Regions from separate parts of the Pseudoalteromonas sp. S3431 genome, predicted to be linked through region 2. Evidence: predicted binding sites of a transcription regulator. Region 2 holds the regulator's gene; the other holds the start of a gene.
The links. The regulator FliA, encoded in region 2, starts transcription of late flagellar genes. The targets are predictions, from matches to a motif close to CTAAAGNTNNNNNNNNNNNNGCCGATA.
Positions count from the first base shown of each region.

Region 1 (7,906 bases), on a different contig from region 2:
TCCCTTTAAAATACTGACTAATCGGCTCTACTAATATCGGAAAGTGCGTACACCCTAGTACAAGTACATCTATAGCTTTATCTATATTTAGGCCATCAAGCACTTGGTGCAACTTGTTTGTATCTAAATAGTCTGTAAAAAAGTGTTGCTCAGCTAATGTCACTAACTCCACACTGCTATATAGATTAACGATTACATTACGTGCATGTTCAGCAATTAATGTTTTAGTGTATGAACTGGCGACCGTGGCTGGTGTGGCTAATAAGCCAATATGATTTGAGCGTGTTAATTCTGCGGCAGGCTTTATTGCTGGCACAACACCTACTATAGGAATATCTGTCACTTGGCGAACAGCACTAAGTGCAGATGTAGAAGCCGTATTACACGCTATTACGATTAAATCAACTTCAAGCGTGTTGGCTTTGATGAAATGAATAAGTGAGCACAATCGGTTGATTATTGTTTGTTGGGATTGAGCACCATAAGGTAGGAATGCATTATCCATAAAATAGCTGTACTGAGCATTGGGGATACTTTGCTTGATATGTTCAAGTACGGTAGTTCCACCAATACCTGAATCAAAGACCATTATATGCGCTGACAAACTACCGTTCCCACTTTACTTTAAGAACGGCAGTTTGCCATGAGGTATTTATAAAAGAAAGTAGTTTAGCTTTGTGTGGTTTCTAAATCGGCAAGATCATCGGCCGCTGAATTTAATTGATTAAGGTTTTCGAACATAGACTTTGTGTAATCTACTAACTTATCTATTTGTTCCTGATCTTGATTTAACCATTGTAGAATGCCAGCTAGTTGATTTTGTAATCCAAGTTCACCCGCTTTTTCAAAAGCACTTTTAAGGTCGTCATTAAAAGGGGCTAAACCCTCTGCTACTTGTTTTTCTGGTGCTGGTTTATATTCTTCGTAGCTTTTAACTGTGGCTATTGTTTTTGTTTGGCGTAAATCCATAGAAAAAGCCACCAGCTGATCGCTGTCTAAACTCAGCTCTTGTGCTTGTTCAAATGCTTCATCTAAATCACCACCAAAAAAGGTTTTACTTAAATCTTGTAAGTCTTCCATCATCGCATTAATCGCTTCTTGCTCTTGCTCATTTAAGTCACCATTAACCGACATCGAAAATGATACCTGTCGAGATTGCGATGATGAGCTTGCAAACGATTCACTATCACTGTTTCTCTGATAGCCACTCGCCGATTGAGATTCAAATGCATCCGCAAAGCTAATACTTACCTCATCGCCTTCTGCGGTAGTGAATTTATACTCTGCATTGCTAGTCATACTGACATATTGAGCCTGACTTATATTTACGCTGGCAGGTTGTGGATTAAATAGCGACTCTTCAAATTTATCAAGCCCATTGTAAATTCCCTCTTTGGACTTATTGATGCCCTCTTCCATTTCGTCATTAAATACACCTGTTCCTTTAAGTTCATCAACAGCGTCGTCAATCCCTATTTGAACTCCTTTGCGCGCATCGCCTAACATGTCTTTAAGCTTTTCATCATTAGCGCCATTAGCTTTTGCTTTATTTACAGCGCCGCTGACAAAATCGAGTACGTTTTTTACGATTTCATCAAAATCAAATAGTGGTTTGTCTGCTTTTTTTTCTGCGATAGGCAATCCAAGCTGCTCAGCCATTTTATCGCCAAGCACTTTTGCAGCTAATTCTTTACCACGTTGCTGGTAACTATCTTGGGGAGATTGAATAGTAGGTTGCTGTATATCTGCTTTATTATTGAATTTATTAATGTTGTTGTTTGGCGTGAAGCCATAGTTACCTATTTTCATGTTACATCTCCTAAGCGTGCGTAATTTATTATCGGCTATAACAATAAAAACTAAAGTACAATGTGCAATAAAACAGCATAAATGCTAGCCAAAACTAGACAAATACGCAGCGCTCCCTACAATAGCGCCGATAAACAGATCTTAGATAAGGTAGTAGCGTTAATGGCAGTTATTAAAATAGATACCACACAGTACCAAGCGCAGTTAAGTGAAAAAGAGCAGCGTATTAGTGCGCAGTTTCAACGTTTTGGTGTGGAGCAACTAGAAGTATTTAGCTCAGAGCCAACTAACTACCGCCAACGTGCTGAATTTAGAGTATGGCACGACGGTGACGATCTGTTTCACATTATGTTTGATCAACAAACAAAAGAAAAAATCCGTGTTGATACATTTGATCCAGCAGCGCCTTTAGTAGGTGAAATAATGCAGGTGATGATTGAAAGCCTCAAGCCTTGTGAAATATTGCGTCGTAAGTTATTTCAAATCGATTACCTATCAACGCTAAGCGGTGAAATTTTAGTAAGCTTGCTTTATCACAAACCACTGGATGATGAATGGTTAAGTGAAATTAAAGCACTTAAAGAAAAGCTTAGCAGTAAATACAAAATTGACTTTATAGGCCGTGCTCGCAAACAAAAAGAAGTACTAGGTGATGACTTTGTAACTGAACGTTTAACAGTTAATGGTCAAGAGCTTATATATCAACAAGTAGAAAATAGCTTTACTCAGCCTAATGCAAAAGTAAATATTAATATGCTGGAGTGGGCGCAAGATTTATGTAAACCACTTAAAAATGATTTATTAGAACTGTATTGCGGTAACGGTAACTTTTCAATTGCGTTAGCGGGCTGTTTTAATAAAGTATTAGCAACAGAAATATCAAAATCATCTGTTCATTCTGCTCAATACAATATTGCTAAAAATAACGTCGAGAACTTAGATATTATTCGTATGTCGAGTGAAGAGTTTACTCAAGCAATGAATGGCGAGCGTACTTTCTCTCGTTTAGATGGTATTGACCTTAAAAGCTATGACTGCCAAACCATATTAGTTGATCCACCGCGCGCGGGCATGGATGAATTAACGTGTGACTTAGTGGCTAACTACGAAAGCATAATTTATATATCGTGTAACCCTGAAACCCTTGAGCGTGACCTTGATCACTTAACACGTACGCACAACGTTAAGCGCTTTGCTATATTTGATCAGTTCCCATATACACATCACATTGAGTCGGGCGTTTTCTTACAACGCAAATAACCAGCCAAAATTAAAGTGCCAGTACTTTTATAAGTGCTGGTATTTGCTCTTCACTAAATACTTGAATACCATTTTTTATTAATAATGCTGTAGTTAAACCTAGACCTTCGATTTTTACTCCGCGATGCTTTCCATCATATATTGTATTTCGTCCGCAAGAAGGGCTCGATTCTTTAAGTAGAGCCAAACGCACTTGATTCTTTTTACAGAGTTCTAGCGCTATATTAGCTCCAGTTTGAAACTGCTCTGTTACATCTTCTCCTAAATTAGTAACTACACTCCCCTGTATTATTTCAGCAGGAGATCTAGGAGTAGGAAGCCCACCAGCGACCTCAGGACAAAACACAATTAATCTATTTTGTTTTTGCCATAAATTAAGCTGTGGATGCAAAATTGCGTGCCCTCTACCATCGTAGCGAACAGGCTGCCCTAGCAAACAACTCGATACTAATATTTTTTCCATCGCTATATCCTTATAAAGCAAAAAAGCTCCTTAAGGAGCTTTTTTTATTTTGGTTAAATTTATTTATTAGCTAGGTAATTAATTAATTTTCCAATATCTTCTGGTTCAGTAATACCCGACTCACGACCTAGGTTTAATTTGTACTTACCATTTACAATAAAGGTAGGTACGCCACGTAGTGCGCCTTTTTCTTTAAAGTAGTCTTGATCGCGTTTCATTTTAGAGCTCAGCGTACGTACCGAGAAGCTTTTAAACAGCTTATCAAACTTATCACCATCAACGCCCTGCGCTACAAATATATCTTTTACATCTGCAAGCTCATTAAATTTAGCGCGCTTTGTATGGATATGATTAAAGATTGCAGAAATAATCTGATCTTTTTGTGGAAGCACTTCAGCTGTCGCAAGTGCTTGGCTCATCATCTGTTGGTTTTCTGGGTCACGTACACCTACAAAATCAACATGACTCTTTTTAAATTTAACGTTTTTATCAAGCTTAGGCTTAAACTCACCAATTAGTGCCTCCATGTTATTACATGCAGGGCAGTAAAATGAGAAAAACTCTTTAACTTCTGGCTTTTTAGTTGCACGCTCAGAAACAACGTCGTAATGCACGCCTTCTTCATACGTTGCTGCAAAGCTTGCTGCCGCCATAGGAAGTAATACCGCAAGCAAACCTGCTTTAACTAATTTAATCATTATTATGCTCCGAAATTATAAGGCTAATAAAAACGCAACTAGTTCATCAAACTGTTGTTGGCTTTTAATTGTATTAATATTAATTTTATATTTATCGTTAACAATAAAAGTAGGTACACCTGTAAGTGCGCCTAATTTTGAATATTTGTTTTGATTATCTTGTAATGCACGCTCAGCTGAAATAATAGGCATGCTTGCCATATCTTTATCAAACGTTTCGCTATCAATGCCATTTACTTCTAAAAGTTTTTTCAAATCTTTCATCTCAGTCAATGGTGCACGTTGAACATGAATACTTTTAAATATTTGCTCTGTGATAGCATCTTCTTGCCCATGTTTTTTGGCAATCAGATAGGCAAAGCTCAGATTGGTTTGCGCCTGTGGTGAAACACCACCTAAAAAGTTAACATGATTTTTAATAAACGTTGCACCTGTTGGTAAGCTTTTTTCTATTGCCTGAGCAACAGGTTCAAACTTAAAGCAATGCGGGCAATAATATGAAAAAAATTCCGTCACTTGTGGTGTTTTACTTTTCTCTGCATTAATAATTGTATATTGATTATCAGCTTCAAATTGTGCAGCAAATGCCGCAAATGGTAAACAAAGAAGTAGTAGGCCTAGTTTTAATTTTTTAAGCATTTGTATCTCGTTGTACTTGTCTTTAAATAAAATATTACGGCAATAACTTTAACGGCGCTTCTTGCAGTGCTGCAAGTTGCTCCTTCAGTGCTAAAATTTGTTGCTCCCAGTATTTGTCATCAGCAAACCATGTAAAATTCCGCACAAAGGCAGGATCACTCCATCGTTTAGCTACCCATCCCATATAATGGATAATACGCATTGCTCGCAGCGGTTCAATTAATTTGAGTTGAGAGTGATCAAAATCACAAAACTCTTCATACGCATTTACAAGGGTGTCTAACTGTAACAGTTGCGTCGCTCTATCGCCACTGAGCATCATCCATAAATCTTGGATTGCAGGACCTTGACGGCTATCATCTAAATCAACAAACATTAGCGCATCACCCGCCCACAAAATATTACCAACGTGGCAGTCACCATGTAAGCGAATACTTTGCACATCTTTATACTGTTTTTGCGCCTGCTCTATCACTAAATCTAAAATAGTATAAAAGGCAGTATTTATTCCCATGGGCACTAAGTTACTTTTTTGAAGATGAACTTTGGCTGTATGCAAATACTCATCACAGGTAACTGTTGGCCTATAAGTAAAAGGTTTTGTTTTAGCTACTTGGTGCATACGGCCAATTAATCGCCCCATTACATCAAGCTGATCTAAATTATCAACCTCAAATAAACGCCCGCCTACACTTGGAAACAACACAAACAAATACCCTTCGTGTTCAAACAAGCTTTGCCCATTATATAAAATAGGGGCAACAACGGGTACTTCCGCTTCTGCTAGTTCAAATGCAAAGTCATGCTCTTCTTGAATTTGCTCTTTACTCCATCGCTCTGGGCGATAAAACTTCACTACGTAACGCAGGCCATCATCGGCTTTAAATTGGTACACTCTGTTTTCATAGCTATTGAGCGCCAATAAACCAGATTCGGCGTACACACCTACGCTTTCTATTGCATCGAGTATTAGGTCTGGTGTTAAGTCAATAAAACTAAATTTACTCATACTCTTCTTATATAAAATAAAAAGCGGGTTATATACCCGCTTTTGTTAATTGCTATATCAACTTACCTATTTAAGGTAGGTTGTGATTATCGCGCTTTAAAAAAGTTACTCGACTGCGATATTGTCTCATCCGGCGCATCTACCGGTGAAAGCACAAAGTTAAACTCTGTCATCGGCGCCTTCAAATCATAAGGATCCATTACAAGCGACAATGGCACATTATGAGATTGCCCTGCCTGCACTGTAAATGACTGCTTACCAATATATTTAAAGTTATCTAACCCTTGTACTTTAATATTAAAGGTTTGCTCGTACTGCGCCTTGTTAATTACCTTTAATGTATAGGTGTTCTCTACTAAACCATCAAAATCGACACGATATAATTGGTTTCGGTCACGAATGATATCAAAGTCCATTGTTTTACGCAGTGCGATATTAGCTACAAGTGCCCCCGTAAGCACAACAAGTATAACTGTGTAACCAATGATTTTAGCGCGTAGTGGATTAGTTTTATTTTCAGGTGTTTCGAGGTTTCGCTCTGTCGTATATGAAATAAGCCCACGCGGATATTCCATTTTATCCATTACGCCATCACACGCATCAATACACGCGCCACAGTTTATACATTCAGCTTGTAGCCCATTTCTAATATCAATACCCGTTGGGCATACTTGAACACATAAATTACAGTCTATACAGTCGCCTAGTTCTAAATCTTTATGGTCTACTTTACGTGAACGAGGACCACGGCTTTCACCTCGGCTTTCATCGTACGTTACTGTGTATGTGTCTTTATCAAACATAGCTGATTGAAAACGTGAGTAAGGACAAATGTGTAAACACATAATTTCTCGCATCCAACCGGCATTGCCATAGGTACACACAGCAAAGAATATAATGCTTACTAATGCATAACCGCCTACGTTAAACGTTACAAAATCAGGAAGTAACTCTCTTATCGGCGTAAAGTAACCGACAAAGGAAATAGCGGTATATAACGAAAATAATACCCAACTAGTATGTTTTGCCGTTTTACGCCAAAACTTATCAAAATTCATGGGCCGTTGATCGAGTTTTTTACGTTGATTAGCAGTACCTTCAAACCTCTCTTCGAACCAAATAAAAATAAAGGTCCAAACAGTTTGTGGACATGTGTAGCCACACCACACTCGCCCATAGAAGGTGGTCACTAAAAACAGCGCAAATGCTGCCAACATAAAAATGAACGCGAGTATGGTGAAATCTTGTGGCCACAACGTTAAACCAAAAATATTATATTTTTGCCCGATTAAATCAAACAGCACAGCTTGTTGGTCGTTAAAATTAATCCATGGTAGTGCCATAAATGCAAGCAAACCTAAAAAACCAATACGCTGCCTTAATAATTGATGAAGACCTTTCACTGCTCGCACATAAATACGATTTCGGGGATTAAACCTGTCATCTTGACGGCTTAAATCCGGTTTTTGGATTTTTACCTCCACAGGAATGTTCTTTACTTTAATTTGTTTGTCCATCGAAGTTCCTCAACGCCGCTTGGAAATAAAAGTTTAGCAATATTCAAATGCCCTATACAGTAAAGTGTAGCAAGTTACTTGCTAGGCATGATCAGTTTGATAAATCATCATTTGAATACTTTCAGATATTTCAGAAACATCTGATTGCTATTAAGCATTATACCAATATTGATTAAAATTACTGGCATAGATCGCTAATAATTTATTCATCTCAGTTACTTGCTTTTAAAATGCATTTTATTACACTGCATGGTAATTCAACCTCATTCAGATCAAGGTTTACGTGCTCATGAAAAAATTTATAATACTGGTGTTAATGATCCTTGCTTTTTTTACGATCGATCATCCACTTATAAAAGAGCCTCGAGAGAAATTACTAGGTGAAGGTATTAGTTTTTTAAGCGAGACAACTAAAGTCAATCGCAGCCCCGCAGCTAATATGACTAAAAGCCGTATAAAATCACAATTAAGACTGTCTGACTCAGGGAAAGAGTACGTAGAGAAAACCTTT
Region 1 covers NZ_JJNY01000019.1:999-8,904, forward strand. Annotated here, with positions in the region: gene murI (glutamate racemase) at 1-604, opposite strand, end outside; gene DO88_RS13570 (DUF5610 domain-containing protein) at 670-1,809, opposite strand; gene trmA (tRNA (uridine(54)-C5)-methyltransferase TrmA) at 1,972-3,069, shown strand; gene DO88_RS13560 (DUF523 domain-containing protein) at 3,080-3,532, opposite strand; gene DO88_RS13555 (thiol:disulfide interchange protein DsbA/DsbL) at 3,592-4,230, opposite strand; gene DO88_RS13550 (thiol:disulfide interchange protein DsbA/DsbL) at 4,246-4,869, opposite strand; gene DO88_RS13545 (serine/threonine protein kinase) at 4,904-5,878, opposite strand; gene ccoG (cytochrome c oxidase accessory protein CcoG) at 5,965-7,395, opposite strand; gene DO88_RS13535 (hypothetical protein) at 7,685-7,906, shown strand, end outside.
Region 1: DO88_RS13570 (DUF5610 domain-containing protein) is a predicted target of FliA. The motif match lies at 1,839-1,865, and genes of this name have one in related genera.

Region 2 (7,906 bases):
AGAGACAAAAAAGAATATGCCAAAGGAGTAGGGACTCCTTTGCTTGTGCTTGCTGCACTGGGAATGGTGATTTTACCATTACCGCCATTTTTACTCGACATCCTTTTTTCGTTTAATATTGCGCTCGCATTAGTTGTATTACTCGTGACTGTTTACACGATGAAACCAGTTGAATTTGGTATGTTCCCCGCTGTATTACTTATCGCTACGATTATGCGCTTAGCGCTCAACGTTGCTAGTACTCGAGTTGTGTTACTTGAGGGTCACAACGGTGGTGATGCTGCAGGTAAGGTCATTGAAGCATTTGGCTCAGTTGTAATTGGTGGTAACTATGCAGTTGGTTTAGTTGTATTTTTAATTCTTATCATTATCAACTTTGTAGTAATAACAAAGGGTGCTGGACGTATTTCTGAGGTATCTGCACGTTTCACCCTTGATGCAATGCCAGGTAAACAAATGGCAATAGATGCCGATTTAAATGCCGGCTTTATTAGTGCTGAGCAAGCGCGTGACCGTCGCGAGGAAGTAACTCGCGAAGCCGATTTTTACGGTTCAATGGATGGTGCGAGTAAGTTTGTAAAAGGCGATGCAATAGCCGGTATCGTTATTTTAATTATTAATATTGTAGGTGGCTTATTTGTTGGGATGATCCAGCATAACTTAAGTTTTAGCCATGCAATGGAAGTATATACACTTCTAACCATTGGTGACGGTTTGGTTGCTCAGCTTCCATCATTATTGCTCTCAATTGGCACGGCAATTGTAGTAACACGTCAAAATGAGTCGCTTAATATGGGTGACCAATTCAAGAAACAACTTGGTAACGAAAAGTCACTCTTTATTGCTTCAGGTATTTTGATCATCATGGGGTTAGTCCCTGGTATGCCGCATTTTGCTTTTTTGAGTTTAGGCGCACTACTTGGTTACTTAGCCTATTACACGCAGCAAAGTAAAATCAAAGCTGCTGCAGCCGAAGCTGAAGAGGCTGCAAATGGCGGAAGCACCGCGACAGGTGTTGCGAATAAACAAGAGCAAAAAGAGCTTGGTTGGGATGATGTTCAGCAAGTTGATGTAATAGGATTAGAAGTAGGGTATAGATTAATTCCGCTGGTTGATCAATCACAAGGTGGTGAACTACTCAACCGGATTAAAGGAGTGCGTAAAAAGCTTTCTCAAGAGCTTGGATTTTTAGTTCCTCCTGTTCATATTCGCGATAATTTAGAACTAGACCCTAATGCTTACAGAATAACGCTAATGGGAGTATCTACTGGTGAGGGGGAGCTTAAGCATGGTGATGAGCTGGCTATTAACCCAGGGCAAGTATTTGGTCCAATAAAAGGAATTGAAACTAAAGATCCTGCATTTGGATTAGACGCGGTTTGGATTAAACCTGATCAAAAAGACGAAGCTCAATCTTTAGGCTATACCGTTGTTGATTCTGCCACAGTGGTTGCAACTCATATTAGTCAGTTGTTAACTAACAGCGCAGCGTTGTTACTAGGGCATGAAGAAGTTCAAAACTTACTTGATATGCTTGGAAAGAGTCATCCTCGTTTGGTTGAAGGACTTGTCCCTGATGTATTGCCGTTAACCGCTATTGTAAAAGTACTACAGAACTTATTGAACGAAGGGGTGGCTATTCGCGATATGCGATCAATTGTACAAACCCTTGTTGAGTATGGTCCTCGTAGCCAAGACCCTGATGTATTAACGGCTGCAGTGCGTATTTCTCTGCGTAGATTAATTGTTCAAGATGCGGTTGGAATGTCATCTGAAATACCTGTCATAACCTTGGCGCCTGAGTTGGAACAGATGTTGCATCAGTCATTGCAAAATGCAGGCGATGAAGGTGCCGGTATAGAGCCAGGACTTGCAGAGCGACTTCAAGTGTCATTGAATGAAGCGCATCAAAATCAAGAAATGGCCGGTGAACCTTCAATACTGTTAACGTCAGGAATGTTACGTACTGTGTTATCTCGTTTTGTTAAGTACACCATACCAGGATTAAGGGTGATGTCTTATCAAGAGGTGCCAGACGAAAGACAGATAAAAATTGTCAGCTCTGTAGGCCAACAATAAGATTTTAAAGGGGTTGAATAATGAAAATTAAACGTTTTTTTGCTAAAGATATGCGTACAGCACTTAAAGAAGTGAAAGATGAACTTGGTGTTGATGCGGTTATTATGTCTAACAAAAAGCTGGCTAATGGCGTTGAGATTGTAGCCGCAGTTGATTATGAAAAAGCGGCCCCTAAATCAGCTGCACAGCCGCAAAATACTTTAGTGCGTGCGGATGACTCAGCACAATCACACAGTATACATAATTTTGTAAAGCCAGAGCTTCAACGCGCTAAAGCTGCCCCCCAAGCTAGGGTTGCAGATAGTTTAGAAGCTTTACTAGAGCGTCAATCTCCTCGCCCACGTTCACCTGAATTAGCATCAATGTTTTCTCAATCGGGTATTGAAACGACCGATAATTATCAAGAGCCAGTTGTCAAACCTCGCTCAGCGAATATGTTTGCTCGCGAAGATATTGCACCAACACGTCCACAGACCCAAGCCGATAGTTTAGGTTTTGATGACCTAGATCGTGATTTTGATGATCTAGATAGCCCCGTAACACCTCAAGCGCACGTTAAAAATAATGAAAGTGAAGAAATGACGTCAATGCGTGAAGAAATGAACGCTATTCGTCAATTGCTAGAGCACCAAGTGTCAGGTTTAATGCAGCAAGATATGGCACGCCGTGACCCCACACGTGCTTGTATGATTGACCGTTTAGTTGGTATGGGAATCGATAAAGAAGTTGCAGAACAAATGGCGTGTTTTGTACCTGATGACGTATCTCGCCAACAAGGTTGGAAGGCTTTGTTAACAATGGTCGAAGACCAGATGCAAACTACGAATAATGAAATACTACGTCAAGGTGGTGTTTACGCATTGGTAGGCCCTACTGGTGTGGGGAAAACGACAACAGTTGCAAAGTTGGCTGCTTTAGGCGCACAGAAATACGGTGCAGATAAAGTGGCGCTAATAACCACCGATACATACAGAATTGGTGCTTATGAGCAACTTGCAACATACGGTCGAATTATCGGTTGTGGAGTAAAGCAGGTTAAAGATGCTAATGAATTAGCTGAAGTTTTATACCATTTACGAAATAAACGTCTAGTATTAATTGATACAGCAGGTATGAGTCAACGAGACTTACGTTTAACAGAGCAATTGAATACGCTTATGCGCAATCAACGTGTTGATATTCGTAGTTATTTAGTATTAAGTGCAACAGCGCAAATAAATGTCTTGCAAGAAACAGTACGACATTTCAAAAAAGTGCAGTTAAGTGGTTGTATTTTCACCAAGTTGGATGAATCTTTAAGTTTAGGTGAGATTATTAGTATTGCGATTCAAAATCGCCTTCCAATAGGGTATCTTACTAATGGTCAACGAGTTCCAGAAGACATTCGTGTTGCAAATGCAGAAAAACTAGTAAAAAAAGCTGAGCAATTGTATTTGAAAAGAATAAAAGCACAACATTCACGACACCAAGCAGTGGCGTCGAGCACAGTAGGGATGTATGATTAACACAGTATTAGATCAAGCAAGCGGCCTGCGCAAAATGAGTCAAAACAATAACAACGGCGTAAAAGTTATCGCTGTTACTGGTGGCAAGGGTGGTGTAGGTAAAACAAATGTTTCACTTAACACGGCAATAGCATTAGGCCAGCAAGGTAATCGAGTTTTAGTACTTGATGCCGACTTAGGTCTAGCGAACTGTGATGTGATGCTCGGATTACGGGTTGAACGTAATTTATCACATGTACTTTCTGGTGAGTGTGAACTCGATGAGATTTTAGTTGAAGGTCCTGCAGGAATTAAAATTGTACCAGCGACCTCTGGTTCTCAGAGTATGGTGGAATTATCACAGTCTGAACATGCAGGCCTTATACGCGCTTTTAGCGAATTAAATACCGAATTTGATATCTTAATTGTAGATACCGCTGCGGGTATTTCAGATATGGTACTGAGCTTTTCTCGTGCTGCTCAAGATGTAATGGTTGTAGTGTGCGACGAACCGACTTCAATCACAGATGCTTATGCACTTATTAAAGTGTTAAGTCGTGAGCATGGGGTGTATAAATTCAAAATTGTAGCTAATATGGTTCGTAGTATGCGTGAAGGTCATGAGTTATTTGCAAAACTTTCAAAAGTAACGGACCGATTTTTAGATGTGTCAATGGAGTTGGTTGCAACAATCCCTTATGACGAAAATATGCGTAAGGCAACTCGCCGTCAAAAAGTGATTGTAGAACTTTTTCCTAGTTCTCCTGCTTCAGTTGCCTTTAAAGCACTGGCGACAAGAGCAGTGAAATGGCCTATACCTAACCAACCTTCAGGACATTTAGAGTTTTTTATTGAGAAGCTAGTTAACGGCTAATTATGACAACATTGGTAAATAGAGCTATGGGATATCAATCAACACAAAATTTAAATGTGATTGTTGAAAAACATGCATCGCTAGTCAAAAAAGTGGCATGTCATTTAATTGCTCGTTTGCCTCCAAGTGTCCAACTCGATGACCTAATTCAGTCGGGTATGATAGGCCTAATTGAAGCATCAAAAAACTTTGATGCAACCAAAGGCGCAAGTTTTGAAACGTTCGCGGGAATACGAATTCGCGGTGCCATGCTTGATGAAATGCGCCGTGGTGACTGGGCTCCTCGGTCGGTTCATAGAAAAAGCCGTCTTGTAGCCGAGACGATTGCTGGATTAGAAAGTAGCTTGAATCGTGAACCAACCGATATAGAAGTTGCTGAAAAACTTGAAATTTCGTTAAATGAGTACCATCATATTTTAAACGATGTAAACACAAGTAAAGTGTTAGGCATCGAAGACCTCGGGGTCGATGAAGATGTTATTACCACGGCGGGCCAAGATTTAACGCTAGACAAACCGTTTAATAACGTTAAAAATGAACGATTTAATGAATCATTATTAAATGCTATCAAGTCATTACCAGAGCGAGACGCAATGGTACTTTCTTTGTACTATAACGATGAAATGAATTTAAAAGAAATTGGACATATACTCGATGTAAGTGAATCGCGTGTAAGTCAGATACATGGTCAGGCGATGATTAAGCTAAAAGCAAAAATCAATGACTGGATAAACTAGTAGTAAGTAAATACAGGTTAAGACCTCACTGGAGGATGTTTTGGATAAAAACATGAAAATTCTTGTTGTTGATGATTTTTCGACAATGAGACGTATTATTAAAAATCTATTGCGCGACTTAGGCTTTACCAACGTCCAAGAAGCGGATGACGGCTCTACAGCCTTACCCATGTTACAAAATCAAGTTTTTGATTTTGTGGTAACAGATTGGAACATGCCAGGAATGCAAGGTATTGATCTTTTGAGAGCGATAAGGGCTGACGATAAATTAAAACACCTTCCTGTTTTAATGGTGACAGCTGAAGCTAAAAAAGAACAAATAATAGCAGCGGCTCAAGCTGGTGTTAATGGCTATATTGTAAAACCATTTACAGCTGGCACATTAAAAACTAAATTAGAAAAAGTGTTCGAACGCTTAGGTTAATAATAGGGGAAAGGCTTATGCCAGCACCTGCTGCGCCTCGGATAACGTTAGAACAAGCTCGTCAGCTCGTCACTTTTTTAGAAAATGGCGAACATGATAAAGCTGATCAACTAATTTTAGATACTGCATCTAAAGAGCAGTCAGAAATATTTGACGAAGTGGGAAAGTTGACGCGTCAACTACATGAAGCTTTAAAAGGCTTTGAGCTAGACACGCGCCTAACAGATCTCACTAACGACGCTATACCTGATGCTAAAAAACGGCTTAATTATGTCATTGAGATGACAGAAAATGCTGCAAATAAAACCATGGATGCGGTTGAGGCGAGTTTACCGATAGCACAACAGTTAGCGGATGAAATATCCCGTATCAAACCGACATGGGACCGTCTAATGAGTCGTGAAATTGAACTCGGTGAATTTAAAGTACTGTGCCACAGCATTGATAAATTCATGAGCAGTTCTCATCATAAAACTGATGAGTTACAAAGCTTCATGACTAACATATTAATGGCCCAAGATTATCAAGATTTGACAGGTCAAGTAATTCGCCGAATTATAGAACTTGTTAGGGAAGTTGAAGAAAGCTTACTTCATCTTTTAACTGCTTTTTCTGAACAAGATATCAGTAAAGCAGTCACCCTAAAACCACAAAAAATAGATGACCCAGTTGACCCAGAAACATTAGCAGGTCCTGAAGGGCCTATTATTGATAAAGAATCACGTAATGATGTTGTGTCTGATCAAGATGAAGTCGATGATCTTTTATCAAGTTTGGGCTTCTAAGAGGAGAGTAACTGCATGTTTGAAGTCGATGAAGATATTTTACAAGACTTTCTTGTAGAAGCAGGAGAAATCCTTGAGCTTTTATCTGAACAGTTAGTTGAACTGGAAAACAATCCAGAAGATACCGAGTTGCTAAATGCTATATTTAGAGGCTTTCATACCGTAAAAGGCGGTGCTGGATTCTTAGCTATGACTGAGCTTGTTGACGCATGTCACGGCGCAGAAAATGTATTCGACTTGTTAAGGCAGGGCGTTCGTTCTGTTAATTCTGAGCTAATGGATGTTATCTTACAAGCACTTGATACTATCAATGAAATGTTTGCGACGATTCAAAATCGTGATAAACCAGAACCTGCGGATCCTCAACTACTTGAAGTTTTACATAAGTTAGGTCTCCCCCCCACAGAAGACGAGTTATCAGGTACTTCTCCTGAAGTTGTTGTAGAACAGCCTCAAGAAGCCGCTGAAGCACAAACTCCCAGTACTGATGGTGCGGACCCTTTTGCTTTTGATGAGCTGTTTAGTGGCCCAACTTCATCTGAAACTGACTCTCAAATTGATGAAATTACAGAGGATGAGTTTGAAAACCTACTTGATGAATTACATGGTACAAGCCAAGAATCGGCAGTAAAAGCCCCCACAAATAGTCATGATTTGAATGGTGATATTACAGACGATGAGTTTGATAATTTACTAGACGAGCTTCATGGTGTTGGCAGTTTCGGCTCTGTTGCAGCGCAAGAAAGTAATGTTACACCTGATGTACAAAAGCCATCGCCTTCGACTAACAATACAGATTCATCGAACGATGATATCAGTGATGATGAATTTGAATCACTGTTAGATGAACTTCATGGTAAGGGAACTGCACCTAAATCTTTAGAAAGCACTCCTGCGATTGCTGAAAAACCAGCCGCAAAACAAGCTGTTCCTAAGCCCAAAGCAGCCCCAGTACCAAAAGTTGAAGCATCAAAACCAGTACCTGCAAAACCTGCTGAAAAAACAGCTGCTGCAGCTCCAAAAAAGGCTACTGCACCAACTGCTGAAACGACAGTGCGTGTTGACACTAAACGCTTAGATCAAATTATGAATATGGTCGGTGAATTGGTACTTGTTCGTAACCGCTTAGTTAGCTTGGCTACGAATTCTGAAAGCGAAGCAATGGGTAAAGCTATATCTAACTTAGATGTTGTTACTGCTGATATTCAAGGTGCGGTTATGCAAACCCGCATGCAACCAATTAAAAAAGTGTTTGGCCGATTTCCTCGAGTTGTTCGTGATTTAGCACGCAGCTTAAATAAAGACATTAATCTATTATTAGTTGGTGAAGAGACTGATTTAGATAAAAATTTGGTTGAGGCATTAGCCGACCCTTTAGTGCATTTAGTGCGTAACTCTGTTGATCACGGTATTGAAATGCCAGATTTTCGTGAGGCTGCTGGAAAACCAAGAACAGGTACTGTTACGTTATCAGCATCTCAGCAAGGCGATCATATTTTACTTACCATTAAAGATGATGGTGC
Region 2 covers NZ_JJNY01000049.1:16,658-24,563, reverse strand. Annotated here, with positions in the region: gene flhA (flagellar biosynthesis protein FlhA) at 1-2,079, shown strand, start outside; gene flhF (flagellar biosynthesis protein FlhF) at 2,100-3,584, shown strand; gene DO88_RS06680 (MinD/ParA family ATP-binding protein) at 3,577-4,437, shown strand; gene DO88_RS06685 (RNA polymerase sigma factor FliA) at 4,464-5,174, shown strand; gene cheY (chemotaxis response regulator CheY) at 5,215-5,598, shown strand; gene DO88_RS06695 (protein phosphatase CheZ) at 5,616-6,383, shown strand; gene DO88_RS06700 (chemotaxis protein CheA) at 6,399-7,906, shown strand, end outside.